DNA from 2 places in the Devosia sp. SL43 genome. Region 1 is predicted to be linked to the other one. Evidence: predicted binding sites of a transcription regulator. Region 1 holds the regulator's gene; the other holds the start of a gene.
The links. The regulator HrcA, encoded in region 1, represses chaperone genes, less so after heat shock. The targets are predictions, from matches to a motif close to GTTAGCACTCNCNNNNNGNGAGTGCTAAC.
Positions count from the first base shown of each region.

Region 1 (4,414 bases):
TGCAGGTCGAAATAGCGTGTGCCCTGCTCGATGGTGAGCATGTAGAGGCTGATATGGCCGCGCGCCATCCAGAGCGCTTCCTTGAGTTCGTCTTCCCAATCTTCGAGCGTCTGCTTGGGGCGGCCATAGATCAGGTCGAAGCTCGAACGCTCGAAGACCGATTGGGCGATACGCACGGCGGCGATGGCCTCATCCACCGTGTGACGACGACCGAGTTCCGCCAGCGGACCCTCGCGCAGTGACTGCACACCAAGTGACACCCGGTTCACCCCAGCGGCGCGGTAGCCCTTGAAGCGATCGACCTCGACGCTGGTCGGATTAGCCTCGAGCGTAATTTCGGCGTTCTTCTCGACGGTCCAGTGTTTCGCGATCGCATCGAGAATGCGGCCGGTGGATTGCGGGTTCATCAGCGACGGCGTGCCTCCGCCAAAGAACACCGACTGCACTACCCGGCCCGGCGCCAGTTCGGCGGCCGTGGCGATCTCGCGCTCATAGGCGGCGACATAGTCGATCTCGTCGAACGGGCCGCGATGGACGTGGGAATTGAAGTCGCAATAGGGGCACTTGGCCGCGCAGAAGGGCCAATGCACATAGACGCCAAACATGTCGTTCGGCTTATTGCTCAATCTGGTTCTCCACGAACAGCGCAAACGAGCGCGCGCGATGGGACAGGCCCTGCTGGCCGGGTGACCAGGAGTGCTTCATCTCGGGCGGCATCTGGCCAAAAGTGATGTCGTAGCCATCGGGCATGAACACCGGATCATAGCCATGACCGCGGTCGCCGCGCGGCGGCCAGACCAAAGTACCGAAACACCGGCCGTGATAGATCACGTCGCGTCCGTCAGGATGAGCAAGACACAACGTGGCATTGAAATTGGCCTTGCGCTGGCTGGGCGAGGTGGCATTGGCCGCCTGCAGCGCATCTTCGACCCGCTTCATGGCGTGGTTGAAGTCACGCGGCACACCGGCCCAGTCGGCGGTATAGACGCCGGGATCGCCGTTGAGCGCATCGACGCACAGGCCCGAATCATCGCTCAGCGCCAGCATTCCTGAAGCTTGCGCGGCCGCATGGGCCTTGAGGCGGGCATTTTCGGCAAAGGTCGTGCCGGTTTCTTCCGGCTCGGGTAGGCCAAGTTCGCCGGCAGACACCAGCTCAAGACCGTAGGGCTCGAACAGCTCCTGGAATTCCCTCAGCTTGCCCGCATTGTGCGTGGCCAGCACCAGGCGATCACCTTCGCGGAGCCGGGCGATACTCATTTGATGACGCCTTTGGGCTTGGCATCGAGGGCACGCGCCACGTCGCGCCACAGGGCACAATTTTCGGGCGACATGCTGCGCGGCGCTTGCACCGGCTTGGGGGCGGGCGCGATTTTCTTCATCAACCAGGCGATCATGCTGAAAGCGCCGTCTGCTGGAGGAGCGTCAATTCGCCAATGCCCTGTTCCGCCAGCTCCATCAGCGCGTTGAGTTCATCGCGCGAGAACGGCACCTGTTCGGCGGTGCCCTGGATTTCGACGAACTTGCCCGAGCCGGTCATGACAAAATTGGCATCGGTATGAGCTTCGACATCTTCGAGATAATCGAGATCGAGCACCGGCGTACCCCGATAGATGCCGCAGGAGACCGCGCCGACCGAATCACGCAGGGCCTTGCCCTTGGTCAGCTTGCGCTCGTCCATCCAGGCAATGGCATCGGCCAATGCCACATAGGCGCCGGTAATCGAGGCGGTCCGCGTGCCGCCATCTGCTTCGAGCACGTCGCAATCGAGCGTCACCTGGTTTTCACCGAGCAGCTGCATATCGACCACCGCGCGCAGCGAACGGCCGATCAGGCGCTGGATTTCCTGGGTGCGACCGGACTGCTTGCCGGCCGTGGCTTCGCGACGGGTGCGCGAGCCGGTGGCGCGGGGCAGCATGCCGTATTCGGCGGTGACCCAGCCCTGACCCTTGCCGCGCAGCCAGCCGGGCAGGCTGGTTTCGACCGAGGCAGTGACGAGCACTTTGGTATTGCCGAAGGAAACGAGGCAGGAGCCCTCCGCTTTCTGGGAGACATTGCGCTCGATGGTCACGGCGCGCATCTGATTGGGCTCACGTCCGGAAGGGCGCATCAAGAATCCGAAAGAAAATTGCGATTAACCGCCTCTTAACCCTATGCGGACGCGCTCACAAGCGGCGGCGGCTTGGCGCAGGGCGGCTTTGCGCTTAAATGATGCACCACAGTTAAAGCGGACGATTTTATCGAACCGGATGAGCAAGCCCCCCGAAGACTTTTTGAGTGTGCTCAACGCCCGCAGCCAGGACATCTTTCGCAAGATCGTCGAGCGCTATCTCGACACCGGCTCGCCGGTCGGTTCGCGTGACCTGAGCCGCATGCTGCAGACCGGCCTGTCGCCGGCCTCGGTGCGCAATGTGATGGCCGATCTCGAGGATTTGGGCCTGATCGCGGCGCCGCATACCTCGGCGGGACGGGCGCCGACGCAGGAAGGCCTAAGATTTTTCGTCGACGCCATGCTCGAAGTCGGCTCGGTGAACGAAAGCGAGCGCAGCCAGATCGCCAAGCAGATCGAGGGCCAACATCGCGGGCAGGTCGAAGACGTCCTCACCGAAGCCAGCCAGCTGCTGTCAGGCCTCAGCCAGGGCGCCGGCGTGGTCATCGCCACCAAGGCCGACATGGTGTTGCGCCATATCGAATTCGTGCGGCTCGATTCGACCCGCGCCATGGCCATCATGGTGGGCCAGGACGGGCAGGTGGAAAACCGCATCATGGATATCCCGCCCGGCCTCACCGCATCGGCACTGACCCAGGCGGGCAATTATCTGGCCCATCACGTGGTGGGCCGCACCATTGCCGAAGCGCGTAAGGTTTTGGCCGAACAACGCGCCGAACAACGCGCCGAGCTCGACGAGCTGACGCAGAAGCTGGTCGATGCCGGCATCGCCACGCTCAGCCAGCCCTCGGCCACCAGCCAGCCAACCGTCATCGTGCGCGGCCGGGCCAACCTGCTCAACGACGCCATGGCCAGCGACGACCTGCTGCGCATGCGCCAGCTGTTTGACGAGCTGGAAAGCAAGGAAGGCCTGCTCGACCTGCTCGGCGACGCCGAGAAAGCGCAGGGCGTCCGCATCTTCATCGGCTCGGAGAACAAGCTGTTTTCGCTGTCCGGGTCCTCCGTCATCCTCTCGCCCTACAAGGATGCCAATGACAAGGTTGTGGGGGTATTGGGCGTCATCGGCCCGACGCGCCTCAACTATGCCCGCATCGTGCCGGTGGTGGATTATACCGCCAACGTCATCACGGCGATGATGGCGCGCAAGCGGTAAGGGTTGAAAATCCCGCTGGATTGGCCGATATGCGGGACAAATTCAGTAATTGCGGAACACACAATGATGAGCGACGAAAACGCCGCCTCTGGCGAGACGCCTGAAGTCGAAATCCTGGAGACCCAAGAGGTCGATCCGGTCGAGGCCTTGCGCGCCGAAAATGCCGAGCTCAAGGATCGCGTGCTGCGGACCATCGCCGAGATGGAAAACCTGCGCAAGCGCACCGAGCGCGACGTCAATGACACGCGCAGCTATGCCATTGCTGGCTTTGCCCGCGATATGCTGTCGGCCACCGATGCGCTGAGCCGCGCCCTGATGGTGCTGCCGGCCGAAGCGCGCGAAAATGGCGACGCGACCACCAAGAGCCTGATTGAAGGCATCGAGATGACCGAGCGCGAAATGCAGCGCTTGCTGGCCAAACATGGCGTCAAGCCGATCGAGGCCGAAGGCCAGAAGTTCGATCCGCATCGCCACCAGGCCATGTTCGAAGTCCCCGATCCCTCGCGCCCGGAAGGCACGGTCGTGCAGGTAGTCCAGGCGGGCTTTGCCATCGGCGACCGCGTGCTGCGCCCGGCCATGGTCGGCGTCGCCAAGGGCGGCCCAAGCCACGCCCCAGCCGACGAAGCCATCGACAAGAGCGTCTGATACCGCACGCATATCGGTATGAAGGGCGCCAGCAATGGCGCCCTTTTTGTTTGGGAGGATGGAATGGCAGACGATCTCTACGACCAGCCCGAACTCTATGATCTGGTCCTGCCGGATGATCCCGACATGGAGCAGTTCTATGTCGCGGCAGCCGGTGGTGCGGGTCGCCAGGTGCTCGATCTGGCCTGCGGCACCGGGCGGTTCACCCTGCCGCTGGCGCGCTCCGGGGCTGTTGTCACCGGCGGCGATCTGTCCGAGACCATGCTCGCAAGCGCCCGGCAGCGGGCAAATGCAGCGGGCCTAACCATCACCTTCGCCGCACTCGACATGCGGGACTTCGATCTGGGTCGGCGCTTCGACGCGGTGACCATCGCCGCCAATTCGCTGCTGCACCTGACGGAGACATCCGACATCCTGCGCTTTCTGGCCGCGGTGAAGCGTCATCTCAA
Region 1 covers NZ_CP063401.1:2,665,260-2,669,673, reverse strand. Annotated here, with positions in the region: gene hemW (radical SAM family heme chaperone HemW) at 1-626, opposite strand, end outside; gene IM737_RS13150 (non-canonical purine NTP pyrophosphatase) at 616-1,257, opposite strand; gene IM737_RS13145 (hypothetical protein) at 1,254-1,394, opposite strand; gene rph (ribonuclease PH) at 1,391-2,107, opposite strand; gene hrcA (heat-inducible transcriptional repressor HrcA) at 2,247-3,320, shown strand; gene grpE (nucleotide exchange factor GrpE) at 3,384-3,965, shown strand; gene IM737_RS13125 (class I SAM-dependent methyltransferase) at 4,029-4,414, shown strand, end outside.

Region 2 (4,414 bases), 920 kb from region 1:
ACCCATGGCGATCAGATCGCCATATTCACCGGTTGCGGCATTGTAGCCGAAGGTGATCGAAGCGTTTTCGAGGATCTTGCCGACGACGACGGAGCCTTCGGCACCGGCATTGTTGGCGATCGTGCGCACTGGTTCCTGCAGGGCACGCTTGACGATGGCAATGCCAGCGTCCTGATCGGCATTGGCGCCCTTGACCTTCATGGCGTTCGAAGCGCGCAGCAGCGCGACGCCGCCGCCGGGGACGATGCCTTCTTCAACAGCAGCGCGGGTAGCGTTCAGCGCGTCGTCGACGCGATCCTTGCGCTCCTTGACTTCGACTTCCGTCGAGCCGCCGACCTTGATCACTGCAACGCCACCAGCCAGCTTGGCCAGACGTTCCTGCAGCTTTTCCTTGTCGTAGTCCGAAGTGGTCTCTTCGATCTGCGCCTTGATCTGGCCAACGCGGCCCTGGATGTCTTCGGACGTGCCGGCACCATCCACGATCGTGGTGTTTTCCTTGGTGATCTCGACGCGCTTGGCAGTGCCGAGCATGTCCAGGGTCACGTTCTCAAGCTTGATGCCGAGATCTTCGGAAATCACCGAACCACCGGTCAGGATGGCGATGTCTTCGAGCATGGCCTTGCGGCGATCGCCGAAGCCCGGAGCCTTGACGGCAGCAACCTTGAGGCCGCCACGCAGACGGTTGACGACGAGGGTCGCGAGAGCCTCGCCTTCAATGTCTTCGGCAATGATCAGCAGCGGGCGCTGCGACTGAACCACAGCTTCGAGGATCGGCAGGATAGCCTGCAGGTTCGAGAGCTTCTTTTCGTGCAGCAGGATCAGCGGATCATCGAGAACCGCAGTCATCTTTTCGGCATTGGTCACGAAGTATGGCGACAGGTAGCCGCGGTCGAACTGCATGCCCTCGACGACGTCGAGTTCGGTTTCAGCGGTCTTGGCTTCTTCGACGGTGATGACACCCTCGTTGCCGACCTTCTGCATGGCCTCGGCGATCATGTCGCCGATTTCCTTCTCGCCATTGGCGGAGATGGTGCCAACCTGAGCGACTTCGGACGAATTCTGGATCGGAGCCGAAGCGGCCTTCAGCGCTTCGACGACCTCGGCAACAGCCAGGTCGATACCGCGCTTGAGGTCCATCGGGTTGAAGCCGGCGGCAACAGCCTTGACGCCTTCGACAACGATGGCCTGGCCGAGAACGGTTGCGGTCGTGGTGCCGTCACCGGCGATGTCGTTGGTCTTGGAAGCGACCGAACGCAGCAGCTGGGCGCCCAGGTTCTCGAACTTGTCTTCGAGTTCGATTTCCTTGGCGACGGTCACGCCGTCCTTGGTGATGCGCGGGGCGCCGAAGGACTTTTCGATAACGACGTTACGACCCTTGGGGCCGAGGGTCACCTTGACCGCATTGGCCAGGATGTTGACGCCGCGCAGCATCTTGTCGCGTGCGTCTGTAGAGAACTTTACTTCTTTGGCAGCCATGTGAGGCGCTCCTTAAAGTGTGGAATGGAAAGGACGACGGGGCAGTGAAGTCGCTTAGACTTCGACGATGCCCATGATGTCGGATTCCTTCATGATCAGCAGGTCTTCGCCATTCAGCTTGACCTCGGTGCCGCTCCACTTGCCGAACAGCACGCGATCGCCAGCCTTGACGTCGAGGGCGTTGATCTTGCCAGCATCGTCACGAGCGCCAGGGCCGACCGAGACGATGACGCCTTCGCTTGGCTTTTCCTTGGCGGTGTCGGGGATGATGATCCCGCCTTTGGTCTTTTCTTCACCGTCGAGACGACGGACGACCACGCGGTCGTGCAGAGGACGGAAGCCCATGTTTTGCTCCTATGGCAACATTCTGGAATGCAATTTTGGCACTGTTAGCACTCGCGATTGTAGAGTGCTAACAGGGTGAGGGGGATATATGGCTGAGGCCTCTGGGTGTCAAGGCAAGTGAACCGAAGTTTTGTCTCGCGCGTTGAGCCGGATCGATCCCAACCGTCTGATGGCAGGTAATTATGACGCGTCAATGTCTCGACAAAGATATCAAGATCACCCCGGCCAAGGGCCGCGTGCATGTCATCTTCGACGATGCCGAGATCGGCAGCTCGCTGAACGCGTTGGAGCTCGACGAGCCGGGCGCGCCATTGCGGGTCTATTTTCCGCGCGAGGACATCCAGCCTGGAATTCTGGAAGCCACCGATACGCACACCACATGCCCGTATAAGGGCGAGGCCTCGTATTACACGATCAAGACGCTGACCGCCGATGGCCCGGACCAGGTCTGGTACTATCCCGATCCGTGCCCGCTGGTGGAGCCGATCCGGGATCATCTGGCGTTCTGGGGTGATCGCATCGAAATTCGCTACTCCGAAGTGTAGGCGTGCCAGAGCGCCGCCTGGGTTGCGGTTATCGTGTGGTCGCATGCCCAAGAGGGCAGCGAGCGGACCCCGAGACGGCTTTCGCCTCTGGTAAAGTAAAAAGTGAGACGGAAGCCGTCTCGGGGTGCCGGTTTTTGGAACGTTTCCGGCGGCGGGTTGTCATAGCAACCCACGGCCGAAACGCGAACCTGTGGGAGAAGGCAAAATCCCCACCCGGCCCACCCCACCACTGTTCGCCTGCAGGCCGCCGTGTGGGGTGATGGGGCGGAGTGTACCTGAAGCTTTGGGGGCGGGGAGAAGCGGGATAAGTCGGAAGAAGGAAGGGTACCCCCACCTAACCTCCCCCTGAAGAGGGGGAGGGACAGATCGAGTTTGGCCCCTCGATACAGCGACGAACCACTGGGCGGGTTCCTCCCCCTCTTCAGGGGGAGGCTAGGTGGGGGTTCCTTTGCTTTTGTTTTCGCTGAACTGCAGACGACCGGTTACCGACCGCAACTTTCCCCCTTTCCCCGCGCGCCAACCTGCGCCATAACGCGGCCATGACCCAAGATAGCACCCTACAGATCAAGCTGCGCCTCAAGGGCGGCAGCGGCCCGAATGCCAACTGGCATTGGGAAATCCATGACGCCACCGGCAAGGTGATCAAGACCGGTTCGGCCGTTGGCCCCGAACACAAGGCTTTCGCCACTGCGCGCATCGCCAAGGAAAAGCTGGAAGCCACCAAAGGCTGACGCACCGGCGGGGCGCTGCGGCGGCCCGCACTTCCTTTCGTCCCAGCGACGAGACTGCCGTGACCAGTTCCCCCAATGCTGCCTCGACCGGCCCTGCTCAGCGAGCAGGCGGGCCTTTGCGCGGCATTGTGCTCAAGGTCGTGTCCGTGGGCTTTTTCGTGGTCATGGCCACATTGCTCAAGGCGACCGAGACGATCCCAGCGGGGCAACTGGTGTTTTTCCGCTGCCTATTCGCGATCCCACCAGTGCTGATCTATCTCGCGTGGCGTCGCCAGTTGCGCACGGCCCTGCACACGCGGGATCCGAAGGGGCACATCGTGCGGGCCTTCATTGGCGTTGCTTCGATGGGGTTGGGCTTTTTCGCCCTGACGCGCCTGCCGCTGCCGGAAACCACCGCCATCCAGTATGCTGCGCCACTGCTGATCGTGGTGTTTAGTGCTCTGCTCCTCAAAGAGCGGGTGCATCTGTTTCGCTGGACCGCCGTCATGGTCGGGCTGGTTGGCGTCGTCATCATTCTCTGGCCGCGCCTGACAGTATTTTCGGCCGGCACGCCGATGGACGATGCGACGACGATCGGCGCTCTCGCTGCCCTGGCCTCGGCGGTGCTGTCAGCCTTTGCCATGATGCAGGTGCGCAAGCTGGTGCAGACCGAGCGTACCGAGGCGATCGTCATCTACTTCTTCATCAGTGCTTCGATCCTGTCGCTGCTGACCGCGCCGTTTGGCTGGGTGTGGCCGACGCCGCAGCAAGCCGCACTGCTCATTGGCGCCGGCGTCGCGGGCGGGGTGGGGCAGCTGCTGATGACGTCGTGCTACCGCTATGCAGACATGTCTGTCATCGCGCCGTTCGAATATGTCTCGTTGATCCTGACCATCATCCTGGGCTTCGTCGTCTTCGCCGAGGTGCCGACGCTGACCATGATCATCGGCGCCAGCATCATCGTGCTGTCAGGCATCGCGGTGATCCTGCGCGAGCACTATCTGGGGCTGGATCGGGTCAAGGCCCGGGAAGCGAATACGCCTTAGCGCCACGCCCTCGTGGTTCTGTTCTCGTGAAGGACTCGCACCTCACCATGAGGCTACTGGGATACCGAGTTAAAAGTAGTCCTCATGGTGAGGTGCGCCTCCTGGCGCCTCGAACCACGAGGGCGTGCCACTCAGCTCGCCTGAGCCATCTCAGCCCAGCCCTGACGCTTGCGGTAAATCGTCGACGGACTGATCTCCAACGCCGCAGCCGCGAGCGAGACATTGCCGCCGAAGCTGGTGATCGCATCTTCGATAATGCGCTGCTCCTGCTGCCACATCGGCAGGATGGCGG
Region 2 covers NZ_CP063401.1:3,585,881-3,590,294, forward strand. Annotated here, with positions in the region: gene groL (chaperonin GroEL) at 1-1,476, opposite strand, end outside; gene IM737_RS17535 (co-chaperone GroES) at 1,531-1,821, opposite strand; gene IM737_RS17540 (DUF427 domain-containing protein) at 2,004-2,366, shown strand; gene IM737_RS17545 (hypothetical protein) at 2,906-3,097, shown strand; gene IM737_RS17550 (DMT family transporter) at 3,157-4,122, shown strand; gene IM737_RS17555 (sigma-54-dependent transcriptional regulator) at 4,254-4,414, opposite strand, start outside.
Region 2: the regulator HrcA is predicted to act here: its motif matches at 1,865-1,893, upstream of IM737_RS17535 (co-chaperone GroES).